2 linked regions of the Psychroserpens ponticola genome follow. The protein of the gene in region 1 interacts with the protein of each later gene in a pairwise test. Links are inferred from orthologs where the notes say so. Each region holds a gene or a part of one and is shown on either strand. Other genes may lie near its edges. The genes, in order: MUN68_RS11690 and MUN68_RS07055.

The links.
Region 2: the proteins of MUN68_RS11690 (region 1) and MUN68_RS07055 interact in binary tests that used the Escherichia coli proteins (3 or more experiments, as listed by UniProt). The link is inferred for Psychroserpens ponticola from one-to-one orthologs.

Annotation. Positions count from the first base shown.
Region 1 is NZ_CP116221.1:2,609,249-2,620,850, forward strand. Bases 3,982-6,706 are described here. They hold MUN68_RS11690 (nucleoside-diphosphate kinase), read right to left. Parts: upstream 5,692-6,706; coding sequence 5,272-5,691; downstream 3,982-5,271. Other genes in these bases: MUN68_RS11675 (histidine kinase), read right to left, coding at 3,982-4,030; MUN68_RS11680 (tetratricopeptide repeat protein), read right to left, coding at 4,037-4,660; MUN68_RS11685 (DUF2141 domain-containing protein), read right to left, coding at 4,674-5,099; MUN68_RS11695 (DHH family phosphoesterase), read left to right, coding at 5,781-6,706. Also shown: MUN68_RS11650 (hypothetical protein), read left to right, coding at 1-850; MUN68_RS11655 (LytR/AlgR family response regulator transcription factor), read right to left, coding at 891-1,646; MUN68_RS11660 (2TM domain-containing protein), read right to left, coding at 1,673-1,996; MUN68_RS11665 (2TM domain-containing protein), read right to left, coding at 1,996-2,334; MUN68_RS11670 (2TM domain-containing protein), read right to left, coding at 2,341-2,712; more of MUN68_RS11675, read right to left, coding at 2,684-3,981; more of MUN68_RS11695, read left to right, coding at 6,707-6,797; gliding motility-associated peptidyl-prolyl isomerase GldI, read left to right, coding at 6,797-7,333; MUN68_RS11705 (peptidylprolyl isomerase), read left to right, coding at 7,341-8,564; MUN68_RS11710 (aminoacyl-histidine dipeptidase), read right to left, coding at 8,747-10,210; MUN68_RS11715 (DUF3810 domain-containing protein), read left to right, coding at 10,329-11,333; MUN68_RS11720 (amidohydrolase family protein), read left to right, coding at 11,421-11,602. UniProt on the Escherichia coli protein: Major role in the synthesis of nucleoside triphosphates other than ATP. The ATP gamma phosphate is transferred to the NDP beta phosphate via a ping-pong mechanism, using a phosphorylated active-site intermediate.
Region 2 is NZ_CP116221.1:1,587,684-1,599,317, reverse strand. What follows is about bases 1,625-4,381. They hold MUN68_RS07055 (uracil-DNA glycosylase), read left to right. Parts: upstream 1,625-2,547; coding sequence 2,548-3,216; downstream 3,217-4,381. Other genes in these bases: MUN68_RS07050 (substrate-binding domain-containing protein), read right to left, coding at 3,600-4,381; MUN68_RS07060 (cupin-like domain-containing protein), read right to left, coding at 1,625-2,451. In the rest of the region: MUN68_RS07065 (endonuclease MutS2), read right to left, coding at 1-1,492; more of MUN68_RS07060, read right to left, coding at 1,579-1,624; more of MUN68_RS07050, read right to left, coding at 4,382-4,457; MUN68_RS07045 (nucleoside phosphorylase), read right to left, coding at 4,498-5,370; MUN68_RS07040 (DUF1835 domain-containing protein), read right to left, coding at 5,360-6,298; MUN68_RS07035 (translation initiation factor), read right to left, coding at 6,301-6,633; MUN68_RS07030 (isopenicillin N synthase family dioxygenase), read right to left, coding at 6,714-7,661; MUN68_RS07025 (alpha-ketoacid dehydrogenase subunit alpha/beta), read left to right, coding at 7,814-9,814; MUN68_RS07020 (hypothetical protein), read left to right, coding at 9,824-10,147; MUN68_RS07015 (hypothetical protein), read right to left, coding at 10,234-10,752; MUN68_RS07010 (3D domain-containing protein), read left to right, coding at 10,868-11,287; MUN68_RS07005 (ExbD/TolR family protein), read right to left, coding at 11,288-11,634. UniProt on the Escherichia coli protein: Excises uracil residues from the DNA which can arise as a result of misincorporation of dUMP residues by DNA polymerase or due to deamination of cytosine.

The sequences.
Region 1 (11,602 bases):
CTTAATAGTTAGAAAAACTAAAATTTCAAATCTTACTATTGCACCATTTTTAATAATCTGTGTTATCATTGCTTCTTATGTCATTCCTGCTGCCAATCAAGAGACTTTATCAATAGCAAAAACGTGGTTGATTCCTATAGTAGAATTAAGTGTGCTTTCCATAATTATTCTGAAGGTGAGAAAAGCCATTCAACACTATAAAAAAGTAGCTAACAACCATCAGGATTTCTATAGCATTCTTCAAGACACTTGTAAATCAATATTTCCTGAAGTACCAGCAAAGTTAGCAGCAAATGAAATTGCACTCATTTATTATGGTTTTTTTAATTTAAAAAAAACTAATCTTAAATCTAATGAGTATACAAATTATAAAGGTTCAGGTATTTTATCGACACTTGTTGCAGTGATTTTTTTGGTTGCAATTGAAATGGTAACCATTCATCTTCTAGCTGTAAAATGGAATACAACATTTGCTTGGATTTTAACGGGTTTGAGCATCTACTCAGCTTTACAAATTATTGGAATTATAAGATCGGTTCCAAAACGACCAATTGCAATCAATGATAACGAATTAATACTCCGTTTCGGAATACTTAGTGAAACAATTATTCCTATTGAAGACATCGAAACAATTGCATTGGCAGATTCATCGGATTTTGATAAAGAAAAATCAACTAAAACATTATCTCTTCTTGGTGAATTAGAAAACAGTAACGTTGTCATTCAGTTAAAAACACCTCAGCACTTGCATTTTATCTACGGAAAATCAAAAACGTATACAAAACTATTATTTTTTGTTGATGATAATCAGTCGTTTAAAATTAAAGTAGAAAAGCTACTTTCAAGATAGATGACTTATGAAATTCGTTTAGAAATTTCTTCGAGAGATTTTAAGCTAACCAATCTTTAAACTCTTTAACGCGCTCTCTTGCTACTATTATGTCTTGCTCATTAAAGGTGTTTAGTTTTATTTGCAATCTGGAGTTTGTATAACTTACCATATCTTTAATTGCATTCACATTGACATAAAACTTTCGACTGATTCTAAAAAACTTATGTGGCTCTAACTCATCTTCTAATTGTTCAAGAGTGGTATCTAACAAATAATTTCGTCCTTCAGAAGTATAAGCATAAGTACCTTTGTTTTCGCTATAGAAACATTCGATATCATCAATATTTATGAGTTTTAAATGCTGACCAACTTTAACAGAAAAACGTTTTTTATATTCACGTTCTATCGGATTTACCAATAGCTTTTTTATATCATTAAAATCTAAAGTAACCGATTGTTGTTCAGGTATACGCTCTTTATATTTTGAAACTGCTCTTGTCAAATCATCTTCATCAATCGGTTTCAATAAATAATCAATGCTGTTGAGTTTAAATGCCTGTAATGCGTATTCATCGTAAGCTGTAGTAAAAATTACTGCGGAATTAATATCAATCGTTTCAAAAATTTCAAATGATAAACCATCACTCAATTGAATATCTAAAAAAATCAAATCAGGATGTTCATTGTTTTGAAACCAATCAATAGATTCTTCGACAGAATGTAACATCGTTTCAGCTTCCATTTGCAATTCTGTTAACATACGTTGCAGTCGTCTAGCCGAAGGTTTTTCGTCTTCAATAATAATGATACTCATTCTCTAAATTTATCTTTTATTAATAATTATTCGTAACGCTTAATTTCGTTAGAATCTTTGTCCATCAGTTCTTTAATTTTCTTAGTCTCCCAATTTTTTCCAAAAATCAAACTTGGTAAAAACACAGAACCAGCATGTGATAGCAAACCAACTCCCCAAAAAGAAAATGTGATAAAATTACGCCATTGAAAATAGCTTTCTCCATCATTTAAATTTTGAATATTTATATAAACAAAAACTAAATTAACTAATGTAAAAATTAAGGCATGTGTGTAAAAGCCTTTAATTCGTTTGACTCTTTTTTCAGCAATTTGGTATCGCTGTTTTTGATTAAAATGATTATTATCCATTATTCCCAATACTTATTATCTTTTTCCATCATCTCCTTAATTTTACGTTCTTCCCAATTCTTTCCGAAGAAAAAATTAGGTCCAAAAACGCCTAGGAAGTGAAAGGCTAATCCGATTCCCCAAAAAAATGCTGTAGAGAATGTTCCGAAGCTAAAAAACTTCACTCCATTACTGGTTATTAAAATGATAATAAATATATTCACAATCACATAAGACGCCAAATGCCAGTAAAATCCCATGATTGCTTTTACCCTTTTTTTAGCTCTTAAATATGCCTCTTCTTTTTTCCATGCATTTTCGGCCCTATTGTTTTCGTAAGGTTCTATATTATTTTCCATGATCATTTATTCTTTATGATTAAAAAAACGTGCTTCCTCTTCCAAACATTCTTGAAGCTTTCTGCTTTCCCAGTTTTTACCTAAGAAATAATCAAATCCATAAACTGAGAATGCATGAAATGTTATTCCAATTCCCCAAATCAGCCATACTGCTACTGTTCCGAAGTCAAACAAAGCTTCCTGTAATGTTTTTCCTTCATCTAAATCATCAATGATCTTTATAGTCGTTATAGTTGTATTAAAAATAACATAACCCATAAAATGTATATAAAACGCTCTTAGATTATCTACTTTATCTTTTATTTTTTTATATCTATATACTTCTGTAAAATTTCCCATGGCTTTAAAATTAATTCCAACGTTTTTCTTCTTCTTCACGCATAAATTTTTCAATTTTACGTTTTTCCCATCCATTACCTAATACACCATCATTGACATACACTTTGTAGGCATGAAATGCTAATCCCATTCCCCAACCGAGCATTGGAAACCAAAACCATTGAATGGTATGTGGAGTGTATCGAAACCAAATAAAAATTAAAAATGGTATGACGATACAGTATGAGATTAAACTATAATAAAACTCTTTCATGTCTTCTACACGCTTACGTGCTCTAACATATCTGTCGTCAAATTGTGTTTTTGGTTCTATTGTTCTCATGATTGATACTTGTTTTGTAAGCATTGGAATTGCAACTGCAAAACTACTAGCTTGTTGATTGATTGATACTGTTTTATTTGATAGTAATTGATAGCGCTGTTTGATGTTTTCTAAACCTACACCACTACTCTTTTTCACGATTTGTTTTGGTTGAAGGTTATTCTCTACAATGAGCATGCCTTCAGATTCATAAATCTTAATATGCAAAGGCTTACTACTCGTCACCATATTATGCTTTACTGCATTTTCTAATAGTAATTGTAATGATAAAGGAACCACCTTACTTTCTGAATTTGAAGCTCTATCTGGAATTTCGAATATAATGCTGTCTTCAAAACGCATTTTTAAAAGTGACATATAGGTTCTGGCAAAGTTTAATTCTTCATCTACAGTAATTAAATCTTTATTCTTTTGTTCTAAAACGTAGCGATATACTTTTGATAGAGACGTTGTAAACTTTTGTGCATTTTTTGGATTTTCTTCAATTAAACTAGTTAATACATTTAAACTATTAAACAAAAAGTGCGGATCTAATTGATTTTTCAAAGCATCAAACTTGGCGCTTGCCGTTCCAGCAATGACCTTTTGTTCTTTTATTTTATTTTTCTGATATCTATTATAGAAAAATATAACATGAAATATTGAGACAATAGTTAGCGTAATCCACACGCCAAAAGTGTAACCTTGCCAAGTCTCATTTTTAATAAATGTTTCAAAAGAAACATCGTATAAAAAGACAGATGTTAAAGCTCTTAAAAAGAACAAACCAATAAGTGTAATCATTGTTGAACCTGCGATTCCTATTAAAACACGTTTAATGGTATCTCCTTTTTTCCATGTACGACGCTCCATATAATCAAAGAATGCCATATTAGAATAGCCTAAAACAAAAGCATACAATTGATAGAATCCAAAATCAATTAAAAACTCACTGACTGTCTTATAATCAAATCCTCCAGAAAGCATATTGCCAATAACGTAGACAACGCTTCCGATGATTAAAGTAATAATGATATTTTTAGCTGATTTTGTCATAATAATTTATTCTTTACAAGATGTTACAACTTGTTCTGCACGTCCTTTTCCCCAATTAGGATGAAATTCACTTTCAGGTTTAAAGTTAGTAAAAAGTTCAATTGATTTTTCTATTTCAGTACAAAACGGTTTTGTGTCTTGTCCGAAATATTTAGCACTTCCCATTCCCCATTCTGCTTTACTAAACACAACTCTTGGGTTTTCAGGAGCCATAGCAGATGCCTTACTATATAGTTCAGTAATTTTTCCAGAATATTTCATTCCGTATGTCATACCATCAAAAGACACCCAATTGGTTAACACATGTGCTTGCAATACCAAAATCTCAGGATTATCTTTGCTAATCGCCATTGCAGAGTTAAGGTGTTCTTGTGCTTTATCTAATTGTGCTTTTAAAATAGTTTCATCTTTTTGTCCCCAACTTTTTATACTATTAATTTGTGCAATATAATAGTGAGGTAGCCATTGATCAATCTCTGCGTTTGAAATACGTTCAAACATATTTTCTGCTTCATCTGTATTTCCTTCTTGCCAAAGTGAAAATGCTTTTTGCATTCCTTTTTCAAAATTTGTTTGAGCTGGTATAAATCCTGATACTAATACAAATGCGATAATTATTAAATTTTTCATAATATTCATAATATTAAAGTGTTATAGTTTGTGTTATTGATTGATTTTTGATTTCAAATTTAGCGTCTTCCCATTTTGGTGGTCCCATAAACCCTCTAGCATTATTAGAGCATCCATAATCTTCTTTAGGAATGCCTAAAAAATTAGTATCCATTTTTTTATTCTCATTTTCATCGTGAAAAAATGAAATTGCATAAATGCCTTTTGGAACATCTTTAAACGTAATTTCACAACTGTTGTTTTCAATACTACTAATGGTTGATTTGTAGCCTTTATTTAAAAAGGAAGCTTCAGTATTAAATAATGAAATGAATAAATGTCCTGCATTACTATTTAGGTTTACTATTTTTACTGTAACATTTTGTCCTTCTGATTCTTGTGCATAACTAAGTGTTTGACTTAATAAAACGAAAACTATAATTTTTGCTAGTGTACTCATAATATCTTTGTTTTTAATTGATGAGACAAATATCTAGCAGAAGTCTCTATTTTTAAAAAAGGAATTACCGAATTGTGTTTTTTTATGGATGAATTGTAAAACATAGTATACATGTAACAAAAAAGCGCAACTCAATGAGTTGCGCTTTTATATATTATGAGTTCTATTTTAATTAGAACATCTCTCTACCAGAAAAATGAAATGCACCTTCAATAGCAGCATTGTCATCACTATCACTTCCGTGAACTGCATTCTCACCAATAGAAGCAGCATACAACTTACGTATAGTTCCTTCAGCAGCTTCAGCAGGATTTGTAGCTCCAATTAAGGTTCTAAAATCTTCTACAGCATTCTCTTTTTCTAAGATTGCAGCTACGATTGGTCCACGTGTCATGTATTCAACCAATTCTCCAAAGAAAGGTCTTTCATTATGTACAGCGTAAAACGCTTGAGCGTCTGCAGTTGTCATTTGTGTTAATTTCATAGCTACGATTCTAAAACCAGAAGCTGTGATTTTTTCTAAAATTGCACCAATATTCCCTTTTTCAATAGAGTCTGGCTTAAGCATTGTAAATGTTCTATTTGTTGCCATTTGTTTGTTTTAAATTTCGATGCAAAAGTAATGTATTTCTTTAATAATTCGGTATAAACCAATATTAAAAAATTGTATCTTCGTCATCTATGAATAAAGACGATATTAATAGTATTAAAACGCTTTTAAGTTCACCAAAAGCAATTGTAATCATTCCACATAAAAATCCTGATGGAGATGCTATAGGTTCTACACTCGGATTGTATCACTATTTAAAACAATACAATCACAATGTAACTATTATTGCACCTAATGATTATCCTCATTTTTTAAAATGGATGCCTGAAGAACATTCGATTTTAAAATATGACAATAAAAAGGAAGACTGTGATGCTTTAATCTATAATGCTGAACTAATTTTTACTTTAGATTTTAATTCTTTAGGACGCATTGGAAACATGGAAACTGTTGTTTCGAATTCTGAATCCATCAAAATAATGATCGATCACCATCAACAACCTGATGATTATGCCAAGTACATGTATTCTGATGTTTCGATGTCGTCAACATGTGAAATGGTATTCAATTTTATTGAGATGCTAAATGATGTAAATAAAATTAATAGTGACATTGCTACATGCTTATACACTGGCATCATGACAGATACTGGCTCATTTCGTTTTGCTTCAACAACGAGTGCTACACATACTATTATTGGACAATTAATTCAGAAAGGCGCAAACAATTCTGAAATACATAATAACATTTATGACACCAATAGCTATGCAAGATTACAATTACTTGGAAGAGCGCTAAGCAACCTAAAAGTAATTCCTGAATACAGAACTGCGTATATCACATTAACTCAAGAAGAGCTGAACACATTCGACTTTAAAAAAGGGGACACCGAAGGTTTTGTAAACTACGGATTATCTTTAAAAGGTATCATTTTTGCTGCCATTTTTATTGAAAGCCATCAAGATGAAATTATAAAAATATCCTTGAGAAGTAAAGGTGATTTTTCAGTAAATGAATTATCAAGAGCACATTTTCATGGTGGTGGACATACAAATGCTGCTGGAGGAAAAAGTGACTTAAATCTCAAAGAAACCATTGAAAAATTTATTAGTATCTTGCCAACTTATAAAAAAGACCTCTATTTTTAATGAAACCTATAGTCATTTTACTAATAATAAGTTTAATTTTTAGCTGTAAATCTCCAGATGCGAGACGACCAGAATCTGTTCAGTCTGGTTCTTTCTATGAAGTTTCAGCTGAAAGAAATATTAAACTAAACAAAAAAGAACAAGCACTAATACAAAAAATAATAGATCGTAATCCTGATCAAGAATACATCGCTTCAAAAAGCGGATTTTGGTATTTTTACAACTCAAAAATAGAACTAGATACGATAACACCGCAGTTTGGTGATATCGTCAATTTTAAATACAATATTAAAGATCTTAATGAGAATACTATTTACTCTGAAGACGACATAAGAACTCAAAATTATGTCATGGATAAAGAGGAATTATTTACAGGGCTTCGTGAAGGATTAAAACTCATGAAACCTGGTGAAGTCGTGACCTTTTTATTTCCATCTCAAAAAGCCTATGGCTATTATGGAGATACCAATCGTATTGGCACAAATATTCCTTTAATTTGCAAAGTAACCGTAAATACAATTAAACAAAACCAATAATACACTTATGAAATTGATTAGCAAAACTCTACAGCTTTCTATGCTGTTTTTACTTATTACAGCAGCCTCATGTAAAGAAGATCATCCTGATTTAGAAGATGGTCTTTATGCTGAATTTATTACAACTAAAGATACCATGATTGCAAAATTATTTTATGACAAAGTACCTGTTACTGTTGCAAATTTTGTTGCTTTAGCTGAAGGTACACATCCAATGGTTGACGAAGAATTTAAAGGCAAGCCTTATTATGATGGATTAACATTTCATAGAGTTATGAATAACTTTATGATTCAAGGTGGTGATCATACTGCTACTGGTTCTGGCACTCCTGGATATCGTTTTACTGCAGACTTTAGTTCAGAGTTAAAGCATGACAAACCTGGTATTTTATCAATGGCAAATGGAGGTGGCTTTAATACTAATGGAAGTCAGTTTTTTATCACTGAAGTGCCTTATCCTAGTTTAGATGCTTTCAATCCTGATGGCACATTAAAACCATGTGACCAACCAAGAGTGAGTTGTCATTCTGTTTTTGGTGAATTAGTTAAAGGCATTGAGGTTCAAGATTCTATTTCTAATGTAAAAGTTGGAGCAGGTAATAAACCTGAAGTAGATGTTGTAATTACAAAATTAAATATCATCAGAAAAGGATCTGCTGCAAAAGCATTTAATGCCGCTAAAGTTTTTGAAGATGGTTTACCTAAAGTAGAAGCTGGTATCGAAGAAATTAAAGCAGAAGGATTAAGAAAGGCTGAACAGGAACAAAAAGAACGTGAATTAAAGATTGCTACAGCTGCCGAAGATACTAAACCACTACTTGAAGACTATAATTCTAAAAGTACAACTCTAGCTTCTGGACTTAAAAAACATATTATTAAAGAAGGTTCTGGTATAAAACCAAAAATAGGTCAATATGCTATGATTGCTTATGAAGGTTATTTTGTTGATGGTAAATTATTTGATAGTAATTTAGAAACCATTGCTGAAAAATATGGAATGTTAAATCCACAGCGTCAAGCAGCTGGAGCTTATGGCCCAACTAAAATGCAAATCACACCTGATGCACAAATGATTGCTGGATTTAAAGAAGCTATTGCATCTATGGAGATTGGTGAAAAAGCATTTTTCTATATTCCAGCACATCTTGCTTATGGCGAACGTGGTCGAGGAGGAATACCTCCAAATACTGATTTGACATTCGTATTAGAACTGACAGAAATAGCAGAATAAGCACTTGTTATAATCTTTATTGAATAGACAATAAAAATTTTAGTTAATAAAAAAAGCCTTTCATTTTGAAAGGCTTTTTTTATTTATGTCATTCAGAGTAAAACTAAGAATCATTCAAATTAGTCTTGAAATTTTTCATATACGCTCGAAATGACATACATAATTCTACTTATAACTGTTTTTTATTTCTTAGGAATGCGTTTTAGAATCTCTAAAACAAAGTTCCAATATTTTTGTGCTGAAGAAATTTGTGCGCGCTCATCAGGTGAATGTGCTCCTTTAATATTTGGCCCAAAACTAATCATATCCATATTTGGATAATTTGTTCCAAGTATACCACATTCTAATCCTGCGTGACAAGCAGCAACATGAGGTTCTTCATCATTGTTTAATTCTTTATATAAAGGCACCATCACTTTTAAGATGTCTGAATCCATATTTGGTTCCCATCCTGGATAATCACCTCCAAACTCCACTTCACAACCAGTCAATTCAAAAGTTGATCTTAAACCATTTGCCAAATCCCATTTTGAACTTTCAACAGAACTACGTGTTAAACATCCAACTTTAATGTTTCCGTCTTTAACAATAACACGAGCAATGTTATTAGATGTCTCTACCAATTCCGGAATGTCTGGACTCATTCTAAACACGCCATTTAATGCTGCATATAATGCTCTTGTTAAGCCTTCTTGAACACCTAAATCCATGATTTGTTTGGGCGTTTCCGTTTTTGAAACCTCGATTACTAAATCAGGTTCCATGGTTTTATATTCTGTTTTTATCTCGTTTGCTAAATCGTTCATTTCAGACACAAACACGTCTTCGTGCAAAGCATCGATAGCAACAATAGCATTACTTTCTCTTGGAATGGCATTACGTAAACTTCCTCCATCAATTTCAGAAATACGCAATCCAAAATTTTCAAAACCGTCAAATAAGATACGATTCATCATTTTATTTGCATTACCTAAACCTTCGTGAATTTGCATTCCTGAATGACCACCTTGTAAACCTTTAACTGTTACTTTATAACCAATTTTAAACTCTGGAGTTTCTTCTTGCTCATACGTTCTTAAAGCAGTAACATCAACACCACCTGCACAACCTACTCCTATTTCATCATCTTCTTCTGTATCTAGATTTAAAAGAATCTCACCAGAAAGCAATCCACCTTTTAAGCCCATTGCGCCAGTCATACCTGTTTCTTCATCAATCGTGAATAAGGCTTCAATAGCTGGATGCTCAATCTCTGAACTTTCTAAAATAGCCATAATCGTTGCTACACCTAAACCATTATCTGCACCTAAGGTTGTTCCTTTAGCTCTAACCCAATCACCATCAACATACATCTCAATTCCTTGTGTATCGAAATCAAAATCAGTATCGTTATTCTTTTGATGCACCATATCTAAATGGGATTGCATAACGATGGTCTTTCTATCTTCCATTCCTGAGGTTGCAGGCTTTTTAATGATGACATTTCCAACTTCATCTTCAATCGTTTCAAGACCTAAACTAGTTCCGAAGTCTTTCATGAATTGAATCACACGTTCTTCCTTCTTAGATGGTCTTGGAACTGCATTTAAATCAGCAAATTTATTCCAAAGTCCTTTAGGTTCTAATCCTCTTATTTCTGTGCTCATGTTATTCGTTTTTTAGTTTCGCAAAGGTACATCTTTTTAGTATTTTTGAGTCATGTTGAAACACAAAAAAAACCTTATTGCCTTCTCTATTGTTCCTCAGATTATCCTGCTAAAAATTTTGACGAACTATCCAACATTTGTAGAATCTATTTATAGTCATGGTATTTACATTTACATTTCTAAAGGGATGCGTTATGCGTTTGGTTGGTTGCCAATTTCGGTTGGTGATGTCTTATATACATTATTAGGTTTATATGTAATTAGATGGTTTATCGTTAACAGAAAGCGAATCATACAAGAAACGAAACAATGGTTTTTAGATGTACTTTCGGCGCTATCAATTGGATATTTTGCCTTTCATATCTTGTGGGCTTTTAACTATTATAGGTTACCACTTCATGAATCTTTAAACATTGACAACGATTATACGACTGAAGAATTAGTGAGTTTAACAGAACAATTAATAACTAAAGTTAATACCATTCATTTAAGTATTACAACACATGATTCTTTAAAAGTAGAGATGCCTTTTACAAAAGCTGAAGCCTTAAAGATGATACCTGATGGCTATGATGAACTTTCAAAAACATTTCCATATTTAGCTTATCATCCTAGGAGCATTAAAACATCTATTTATAGTTTACCATTAACCTATATGGGATTTTCGGGTTACTTAAATCCGTTTACAAATGAGGCTCAAGTAGATGGATTAATTCCTACTTACAAGTTTCCTACTACTGGAAGCCATGAAGTCGCACATCAATTGGGATACGCTGCTGAAAATGAAGCTAATTTTATTGGTAGTATGGCAGCTATGCAGCATCCAGATCTATATTTTAAATACTCTGGACATGCTTTTGCTTTACGACATTGTCTAAATGAAATTTATAGAAGAGATTTAGAGGTTTATAAAACCATTCTTCCAAAACTTAATATAGGTGTTTTAAAAAATTATAAGGAAGTTAGTGATTTTTGGAATGCATATGAAAACCCGACAGAGCCTATATTTAAAAGCACGTATAATAATTTTCTAAAAGCAAATAATCAATCTTCAGGCATGCAAAGCTATAGTTACATTGTAGCTCTATTAGTTAATTACTACAAATCAAATCCTATGGATTAAAGACTGAAACGTTAAAATATTAATATATACGACATCGTTTTCTTTTAATTTTTATCTTTAGAAACATAATTTTAATCCACTAACTATATGTCTAAAATTCCTCTAAGGGTTTTACTCTTTTTATGCAGTTTTTCTGTATTAGCTCAAGAGTATTTTCCGAAAAATGATGGTGTAAAAACCATTAATTCTAATTTCACAGCATTTACTAATGCAAAGATTCACGTTACACCAAGTCAGGTTATAGATAACGGAACCCTTCTTATTAAAGA
Region 2 (11,634 bases), 1.0 Mb from region 1 along the record:
TAAAAGAACTTCCAGCTTGACCCAAAGCCAATTTAAACATTGGTTCTAATGTTTTTTCATCAAACATCATATTAGCATTTTGCATGAAAGGCAATTCGTTTGCTAATACTTTTAAATTAGAGTAGTGGGTTGTTATAATTCCGTAGGCATTACGATGATAAAACTCTTCAAGAAACGTTTCAGCCAAAGCACCTCCAAGTTCAGGATCACTACCTGTTCCAAATTCATCAATCAAGAATAATGTGTTTTTATTACATTTCTTAAGAAAATAATTCATTTGTTTTAATCGGTAACTGTAAGTGCTTAAATGATTTTCGATAGATTGATTATCACCAATATCACTTATAATTCTATCAAACAGACAGATGGTACTTTTTTCGTGAACAGGAATTAATAATCCACATTGAATCATTACTTGCAATAATCCGATGGTTTTAAGTGTGATACTTTTTCCACCAGCATTAGGGCCAGAAATGACAATGATTCTATTTTCTGGATGAAGTACTATCGATTGAGAATAGGTTTTCTTCCCTTGACTTTTGTTAGACAAATAGAGTAAAGGATGAAAAGCTTCTTTAACTTCATAAACTTTATCGTCATTTATTTCAGGAAGAATTCCATTTATAGATTGCGCATATTTTGCTTTAGCATAAATAACATCTAATGTCGCTAAAAACAGTTGATAGGTTTCTAATGCAGTAGTATAAGGTCTTATATATTCAGTTAGATTACGTAAAATTTTATCGATTTCTTCACCTTCTTCAAATTCAAGATTATTAAGTTCTCTTGCATATTGAAACGTAGTTTCTGGCTGAATGTAAACGATACTTCCAGTTTTACTACTTCCCATGATACTACCTTTAACCTTTCGTCTGTACATCGCTTTAACAGCAAGTACACGTTTGTTTTCAACTACAGATTCTCTAATATCATCTAAATAATCTAAATTATGATAGGTATTTAATGCAGAAGTAAAGCTTTGATTAATCTTTCCTCTCACCATATTTATGGATTGCCGCAATTGATACAATGCATCTGTTGCATTATCTTTTACATCTCCAAAACGATCAATTATGGCATCAATTTCAGAAACAAGATGAGGTATAATTTCAATAGAAGAAGTAGACTTGAATAACGAAGGATAATATTCTTCAAATGTCTTCAAAAACTTAAGAATATCTGTAATTCTAATTGTTATGGATGCAATTTTTTGGAAACTTTTAGTTTCTAAATAAGAGTTTTCAATTTTTAAAAGTTTGAGTTCTTTTGTTATAGGCTCAAAACCGTGATTTGGAATGCGGTTATCATTATAAAACGAAGAGACAAATTCATGAGTAAACTGCAAAGACTCAAACACATTTTCTTTGGTAGAATAAGGTTTGATTTTTAGAGTTTCAACTCTACCTAAATCTGTTATACATAATTCTGACACTTGTTGTAAAACCGTGTAGAATTCAATGTCTTGTAATGTTTTATCGTGAATATTAATCATTAATTATTTTCCCTGAAAACTAATAAAGCTGCAAAGGTACCTATTAATGATTTAGTAATAAAATGAAATATTTAGGCGAAATCAAATTAACGAATAACACGTTTTCCTTCATCATTGATATAATGACAAACACAGTTTTTAGTACTGTATAATCCCATATTATGAAGCTTACGTTTAATAAGTTCAGAAGTTTTCATTTTAAAATTATCAATAGGAGTAAAGGCAAAATTATTAGAGCTTATAGAAACATCCAATCCATAAACACAATGCCACCAAGTCTGAGGAATAAAGAGCATTTCACCAGGATTAATAATGGTGTATTGCACATTTACATCTTTAAACTTGGCATGTTTAGAGGCGTTAAAATCTTCCATATTCACATCACTCAAACGTGAGCCTGGCTCATATTTTTCGCTAGGATACATGTCGTTTGAATCTTTAGGATTTACTAAAAACACTAATTTTCGCCCTTCAATTAAAGCCAAAATATTATTAGCAAGACGATCTGTATGCCAACCCGTTAACGTTCCTGGAGGTCCAATCCAAAGCGATGTTGAGTTTCTAACTGTATTTTTTGAAATCAATGAAAAGTCAACATGTTCTAAAAGTTCAGGGAACATTGCTGCAATTGGCATATTGCCCAAATACGTATCTGTATTTTCACTTCGGATTTCATTTAAATAATCCTGAAAAGCTCCAAAATGCCAATTGGTATCATTCTGTCTAATGTTACCTTTATACATATAAGTCTCTTTGTCTTTACCAATTTTTTCAAAGTAATCTAAAGACCAAAGCTCTCTTGCTTTCCAATGGTCCATCATTTTAGTGATTTTAACTGGAGTGTTCTTTTTTAAATAGTCTTTAAAAAAAGCATCATGAGAAATTTTCTCGATAGTTTTGATGTCCTGTAAAGGCTTATTTAAAATATTTTGTACTCTTTCAATAATCGCTTTTTCCATGATTGCAGATTTTACGCAAACGAATATAGTATATTTGTCAATACAATTTTATGACATTATTCATATTTTAGATAATAGTATATTTTTTTAGATAAAATGAAGGTAAACATACACGAAAGCTGGAAAAACATACTAATTGACGAATTCGATAAACCTTACTTTAAAGATCTTTTAGCTTTTGTTGAGACTGAATATTTGCTTCACAACTGCTATCCAATAAAAAATCAGATTTTTTCAGCTTTAAATAATTGCCATTTTAATGATGTAAAAATAGTTATTATTGGTCAAGACCCTTATCATGGTGAAGGTCAAGCTAATGGGCTTTGTTTTTCTGTAAATGACACGGTTTCACATCCACCTTCATTAGTTAATGTTTTTAAAGAAATTGAACGTGATTTAGGCTTGCAATATCCAGAATCTGGTAATCTTGAACGCTGGGCAAAACAAGGTGTTTTATTATTAAATGCAACGCTTACGGTTAGAGCTCAACAAGCTGGTAGCCATCAAAAAAAGGGCTGGGAAAATTTCACAAATGCTATAATTAAGATAATTAGCAAAGAAAAAAAAGAAGTTGTCTTTTTGCTTTGGGGAGGATTTGCGAAACAAAAAGCGAAATTTATTGATGGATTTAGACACCATATTTTAACATCTGGACATCCTTCACCTTTAAGCGCGAATAGAGGCTATTGGTTTAACAACAAGCATTTTAGTAAAGCTAATTTGTATTTAACAGAAAAAGGATATGAACCTATAAATTGGGAATAAGACTGTAAAATTAAAAAGTATTTAATAGTTTAACTTCCTGTTGGTGCAAGATGAGTTCTTGCAATTTGTTTGTTAGGAATTGAGGATTTACCAGAATTAAGTATAATAGGTTTTTCCTTAGTACTTTTCTTTCCAGTTTTATTACAACTGAATATAAGAAGTAAGAAATTTATAGTAACTAAGAAACATAGAATCAAAGTAATAATCATTATCATATTCTTCAAGTATTGTTAAGTTATTAGTAGGTTCAGGATACAACAAATGTAACTAAATTTTTGAATAATAGAAACTTATGAGCCAAAACATTAAAGTTTTGTTAATTTTCATTTGAACTAATTTTCACTAATATAACAGCCTTATAAATAAAACTCCTACCATTAAACTTACTTTAAATCGTGAATCAAATCAGAATAGTCAATGGATTTTGGAATAATATCCAACTCTAATAGTTTTTCTTGAACAGTCATGATGGTTGCTTCATCTATTACATCTTGTGACCACTCTGTTAATGACAACCATTCTTGTACATCTTCTAACCTTTGATCATATCTGTTAGCAATTGTAACATCAATACTTGGAATAGATTTAAACTCACTTGTAGTGTTGTTAATGATGTTTAAAATAGTTTTAACGTCTTCTTTATTATTTTCAAAAAACTCATTATTCACAGCTATTACAAAACAAGGCCATGGCGTAGGGCAATTAGCTATACGCCTAAAAACGCCTTCATCAACTATTGGTTTTGTTGTGAATTTTTCCCACATAAAATAATCTGCAACACCATTTGTTAAGCCTTCAACTGCGCCATCAAGATTTTTTATAACCTCAAAATCAAGGTCCTCTTCAAGGTTCCAATTATTGCTTTCAGCATTTATAAATGCCATCAAATGTGAGCCAGAACCATATCTGCTAATTGCTGCTTTTTTTCCTTTTAAATCTTCAATCGATTCAAAATCAGAATTGTGTGCTACATGAATTCCCCAAATTAATGGCGATTGCACAAACGTTTGGACTATTTTACTAGGATTGCCATCTATAATATCTTTAATGATACCTTCGGTTAGTATAACTGCCATATCAATCTCGCCTTCACGTAAGCCCTTATTCATAGCTCCTGTGCCTCCAAAGTAATCTTTCCATCTTAGATTGATTCCTTCATTTTTATACTCTCCGTTTTTAAGCGTTAAATACCAAGCTAAATTAAAATGCTCAGGAACTCCACCAATATTTATTCGTTTCATATTTTAGTTCTAGGAATGAAGTTAAGAAGATTTGAATTAATTATATATTTATAATGCGCTCTAATGCATAATTAATTAGATTTTCTACAGTCTGTTTTGGGTCTTTACTGAAATCTCCATTTGGTCGATTTGCAATAATAGCATTTAATGAAAGCGCTTCATGACCTAATAATTTAGACAAACCATATATAACAGAAGTTTCCATTTCAAAATTTGTTATCCTAAAATCTTTATATGAAAATACATCTAATTTAGAATTGAGCGTTGCATCTTTCAATGGTAATCTTAGCACTCTTCCTTGTGGACCATAAAATCCACCTGCAGTTCCTGTCATACCCTTAAACACTTGATCACTATCAAAATGGTTTTCTAAATACTTACTATTATTAATAACAATTGGTCTTGCTTTATTTTTATCCCAATTGGTATGTGCAATAAAAGCATCTTCTACTTCTGGATTACAAATGTCATCTATTTGATAAAAATGCAACATTCCGTTTATATCCAATCCATGAGTACTGATTACAAATGCATCTACAGGAATATCAGCTTGTAATGAACCCGAAGTACCAATTCTAACAATTTTCAAACTCGTCAAGTCAGTTTTTGGCTGTCTAGTTTGTAGGTTAATATTGACCAATGCATCCAATTCATTCAATACAATATCAATATTATCTGGTCCTATACCTGTTGAAATTACCGTAATTCGTTTCTCTTGATAATATCCAGTTTGTGTTTTAAACTCCCTTTTTTGAGTACTAAACTCAATACGATCAAAATGCTTCGTGATTTTTTCAACACGATCTTGATCTCCAACAAAAATAATAGTGTCAGAAATGTTTTCAGGTTTAAGATTTAAATGATAAACACTGCCATCGGGATTTAGTATTAATTCAGAATTTTTAATGGACATTAATATTTGTTTTTACAAGTTTATTTTCTTCTTTATTGAATTGAAAATCTAATCGATTCAATCCTCCATAGGTCATATTGTTATTAATCTCTACTGAGAAATTATGAATTTTAACTAAGGCTTCATGACCTTTTCTATTGAGTTTTAATTGAGTTTCATTAATATCAAAAAACAGAGATAATTGATGTATCATACGATCCAATTGTAAATCTCCATAACCATAAAACCCTTGATAATTCATGATGTAACCTAATAAATGATGCTTAGATTTTATGTCGTTATCTCTAACGATTTCTAATATGTTCTTTTCCAAAATATTTAATCCGCTTCTAGAATCTGGAAAGCGTCTTAAATGTGCTTTTAAACAATTACTAAGATATTTAAATGAGGATTCTTGAACAATATACGGTTTGAACAAATTATGATCTTTACCACAATAAGTTCTCCATAACGTAATGGCAAGGTCTTTATCTTTTTCTGTTAATTGAATACGCTCATCATAATGTTTATAGAGTTGTTCTGTAGAAAGTTCAGATAAACCTTTAAGGTTTTTATCACCTTCTATTCGTCCACTACAAACTAAATAGAGTGGAAGGTTAATCTCTTTTTGATGTAATAAACTCAATACTCCAAGAAGATTTATATGACAAAATAAATCAAATTCAAACCATAATATGATTTCGGTATAATCTTCAATAGCATTTAATTTGTTTATTTCCTTTTTAAGTTCCTTTTCATTAATTTCAATATTATAAAAATCACTTAAAAATTGTTGTCGCACTTCTATAAACTCGTCTGAATCAATATGCGCAATAGTTGGCCCTTCGCAAAGCATTTCTTGCCAAGTCAAGATATCACCTTTAATTTCTAATTCTTTAAGAACATTAGTTAAAGAGTTCCCATTTGTAATATGAAGTGCTTTATTCATAATTATCCTCCTACACGTTTAACTGCAAATCCTTTTTCCTTTAGCATCTGCATAATTTTATCTCTATAATCACCTTGAATGATGATTTTATTATCTTTAAAACTACCACCAACACTTAACTTTTGTTTAAGCTCTTTGGCAAGCAATTTAAAATCTTTATCTGCTCCTGTATACCCTTCTAAAATGGTAATTGGTTTTCCTTTTCGTTTTTCATATTTGCAAATAATAGGATCGTCTTGCAACCAAATGTCTTGTTTTTGCACATCCTTTTCTTTAGGATCTTCCTTTGAAACGTGATCTGGGAATAGGTTTTTTAATTGATCTTGTAAATCCATAATTTAGTTACTCAAATCAGTTCAATTCTAGTCGAGAACTATTTTAGAACAACTCGACTGCTCTCGATGTGACAAAATTATTATTTTTTAAGGCCTAGCTCAATTAGACGTTCATTTAAAAACTCTCCAGCAGTTATATCATCAAACTGTTTTGGGTTTTCATCATCAATACAACTCTCTAAAACATCTAATTTCATTTCGCTAATTGGATGCATAAAAAATGGAATAGAATAACGAGATGTTCCCCAAAGTTCTCTTGGAGGATTCACAACGCGATGTATTGTCGATTTCAATTTGTTATTTGTATGTCTTGATAACATATCACCTACATTAATCATTAATTCGTCTGGTTCTGCAATTGCATCAATCCATTCTTGTTTATGATTTTGAACTTGTAATCCACGTCCTTGAGCACCCATTAATAAAGTAATTAAATTAATATCACCATGAGCAGCAGCACGAACTGCATTTTTAGGTTCTGAATTAATTGGAGGATAGTGAATTGGTCTTAAAATTGAATTCCCATTATGAATATAATCATCAAAATATGTCTCTTCTAAATCCAAATACAAAGCTAAAGCTCTTAAAACATACTTTGCTGTTTTTTCAAGCATGGCATAGGTTTCTTTACCAACGCTATTGAATTCAGGTAATTCTTTTACATCAACATTTTCAGGATATTCTTTCGCGCGTTCTGGATCATCATCAACATATTGTCCGAAATGCCAAAATTCTTTTAAATCACCTTCTTTTTTCCCTTTAGCACTTTCTTTTCCGAAAGAGACATAACCACGCTGACCACCAATACCTTCAATTTCATATTTGCGTTTCGCATCAATTGGTAAGGTGAAAAAATTTTTTACCTCAGTATATAAACTGTCCAATAAAGCATCATTTAAAAAATGACCTTTTAAAGCTACAAAACCTATCTCCTCGTATGCTTTTCCTATTTCATCAATAAATTTTTGTTTTCTATTTTGGTCTCCTGAAATAAAATCTTCAAGATTAACACTAGGTATTCTTTCCATGATTAAAATTTAAGTATTACTTGCTTTACTGCAAAAATAATGAAAACATCGGTAAATTCATATAGGTTTTATGTGCTTAAAAAAAATACGGTTTAAAGACATTTCAATCAATTTTTAATTACATTTGATTTATAAATACAATTCGAATTACTATGCTGACTTCCACAAGGAGTACAATTACTTTTGACAAAAAAAATGTAGATGACCGAACGCTATTAAAGCTTTACAAGAACATGCTTAAGCCTAGGTTAATAGAAGAGAAAATGCTTATTTTGTTGCGTCAAGGTAAAATTTCTAAATGGTTTTCAGGTATTGGACAAGAAGCAATTTCTGTTGGTGTTACAATGGCTTTAGACAATGAAGAATACATTTTGCCAATGCACAGGAATTTAGGCGTATTTACTTCAAGAAACATTCCATTGCATCGATTATTTAGCCAATGGCAAGGCAAAGCAAATGGATTTACTAAAGGGCGTGATCGTTCATTTCATTTTGGAACTCAAGAGTACAATATTGTTGGAATGATTTCTCATCTCGGACCACAATTAGGTGTTGCAGATGGTATAGCTTTAGCTAGTTTATTGAAAAACAAAAAGCAAGTTACTGCTGTATTTACTGGTGAAGGAGGAACGAGCGAAGGCGATTTCCATGAAGCATTAAATGTAGCATCTGTTTGGCAATTACCTGTATTATTTTGTGTTGAAAATAATGGTTACGGATTATCAACACCAACCAATGAACAATATAGATGTAAAGATATTGCCGATCGAGGAAAAGGTTATGGTATGGAATCTTTTATACTTGATGGAAATAATGTCATTGAAGTCTATTCTAAAATAAAAAAATTAGCACAAAGCATTCGCAAACGACCAAGACCAATTCTTGTAGAATTTAAAACGTTTAGAATGCGTGGTCATGAAGAGGCGAGTGGCACTAAATATGTTCCTAAAGCATTACTGCAAGAGTGGGCTAAAAAAGATCCTTTAGAAAACTTTCAAGCTTACTTAAAAGATGAAAAGATTTTAACTGAAAAACAAGTCGTTGCTATCAAAGAAGGCTTTGTACATGAAATTAATGAGAACTTGCAAATTGCTTTCGATGAAGCACCAATTGTTGCTGATTTAACCACTGAATTAAATGACATATACAAACCATTTGAATACAAGGAGGTTAATCCTAATTCAGAAACAGAAGAACTTCGGTTAATTGATGCCATTTCTCAAGGGTTAAAACAATCGATGCAACAACATAAAGATCTTGTAATTATGGGCCAAGATGTTGCAGAATATGGTGGCGTTTTTAAAATCACAGATGGTTTCGTGAAAGAGTTTGGTAAAGAACGTGTTAGAAATACTCCAATTTGTGAATCAGCTATTGTAGAAGCTGGAATGGGATTATCTATTGCTGGTATAAAATCTGTAGTAGAAATGCAATTTGCAGATTTTGTGACTTCAGGGTTTAATCCTGTAGTCAATTATTTAGCTAAATCTCACTATCGCTGGAATCAACAAGCTGATGTTGTTTTAAGAATGCCTTGTGGTGGAGGCGTAGCAGCTGGACCATTTCACTCGCAAACTAATGAAGCATGGTTTACCAAGACGCCTGGTTTAAAAGTTGTTTATCCAGCATTTCCTTACGATGCAAAAGGCTTATTAGCAACAGCTATAAATGATCCAAATCCTGTATTGTTTTTTGAGCATAAAGCCTTATACAGAAGTATTCGACAAGATGTTCCTATAGATTATTATACCATCCCATTTGGTAAAGCGGCACTTTTAAAAGAAGGAAATGATATCACCATAATTTCTTATGGAGCTGGAATTCATTGGGCTTTAGAAACCTTAGTTAACAATAGTGATATTAGCGCAGATTTAATTGATTTAAGAACACTTCAACCTTTAGATACAGAAACTATTTACAATTCTGTTCGTAAGACGGGAAAAGTAATCGTTTTGCAAGAGGATTCTCTTTTTGGTGGCATTGCTAGTGATATTTCAGCATTAATAATGGAACACTGTTTTGAAGACTTAGATGCTCCTGTAAAACGTGTTGCAAGTTTAGAAACGCCAATTCCGTTTATAAATCAGTTAGAAGATCAATACATGGCTAAAGGCCGTTTTGAAGATTCCTTAAAAGAACTGTTAGCTTATTAATAATATATTATGAGTAATAATCAAAACACAAAAAAAGCAATCAAATCTGCGATAACGAGTATTGCACTGATTCTACTTTTTATTATTTTAAAATCTCTTGCAAACTCTGAAGTCATCGGAATTAATTTCTTTTCTATCGCAAGCGGAATTCTTATTTTACTTGTGTTTTTTATGACTATTGTAGGTTTTGTTTTTGCTTTAAAAACTAAAAATGAACCCAAGTCTAAACAAAAGACAATAGCTTTTTTGCTTAATTCTATATTAATGGCTTTACTTGTCGTTTCTGTAATTAATATTGTGATTGAACTTATAAATTATTCAAAACTACAATGATTTGTATCTGTGTCATCGACTTCAAACCATTAACAAATTTCAATTTCTAAGTATTTAGATTAAAAATATTCAATAAATTATAGCGATTATTCTGAAATAGGATCACTACCACCAGTTGTTGTTCTTTTACAATCTAGATGAGCAATTTCACACTTAGTACAATAATCTCCATCTGGTATACAGCCACAACAATTCGCACACTCAATAGTTGTACATACTGTTCTTCCTGATCTATAGGTGATTAAAGAAGAGTCTTTGTTTTTATTTTTAATTAAAGCAATAGTCGATACTTGTTCTAACCCATTATTAGATTTGTGATAAAATCTTATATAATTTTTACCATCTATGTCTTCTATTAAATAAGATTCTGCATGAGAACCAATTTCAAATTTAGTTGCATAAGCATTAAATGAATTGTATAATTCATCTTTTGTAACACCAAATGTAATTTCGCCTTTATTGTCATAAGCAATTGTGCTATTAACAAAATTCTTGGCAGAAAATTCTAATTTCTGCTTAGCATTAAGACCTTCGCTGTTAGAGTTTTCATTAGAACAAGCTACAATAAGTGCTAAAAACGTGATTAAATAGACTATTTTTTTCATAGCATTTAAATTACTGATTATGAGGTTAATGTAATAATAATATTAATATCAAGCAAATAAATATCGATTTTTTTCTCAACAAATTAAAACTTGACAAAAACACTTATCTTTAAACATGATTTTTAAAGTTATACGTTGGAAATGCATTTTAATACTTCTTTTGTTAATACTCTTTAATTGTAAAAATGAAGCTCCTAATATATTTGAATGGAAAACTCTTGAAGTCACTGCAACAGCTTACAATTCTTTAGTTTCCCAAACAAACAACAATCCTTATATAACTGCTTTTGGAGATAGTTTAAAGCCTGGAGTTCGCTACATTGCTGTATCTAGAGATCTATTGAGATTAGGCTTAAAACATAATACATTAGTGAAAGTAGATGGCTTAGAAGGCACCTATTTAGTGAAGGACAAAATGCATTCTCGTTGGACAAACAAAATCGATATTTATATGGGAACTGACGTTAACGCAGCAAAAGAATGGGGCAGAAGTAAAGTTAATATAAGCTATAGAGTTGAAAAGTTAAAACACTAATTACTTCAATTCTGCTTCAGATAACAAAAAAGGGTAAGCCTTTTTCACTTCAGATAACTCATATTTAGTTAATTCGTTTACAGATTTGTTATAAATTGTTTTCGCATAATCTGATCGAAGTTCGTAATACGCTTTAGTAAGCTCATCTTGAATTTCAATATAAAACGCATAAGATGTTCGTTTATCATTTTGTATTGAAATAACAGCTTCCTTAGGATTATCTGAAAATTTTTCAGAATTTAGACCATGACAATAGTCACAAGTTTTGTCACCATTATTATCTACAAATTCTTTTGCAATTGCTTTTAATTCTTCAATAACAATAACTTTATTCTCAACAAAGAGTT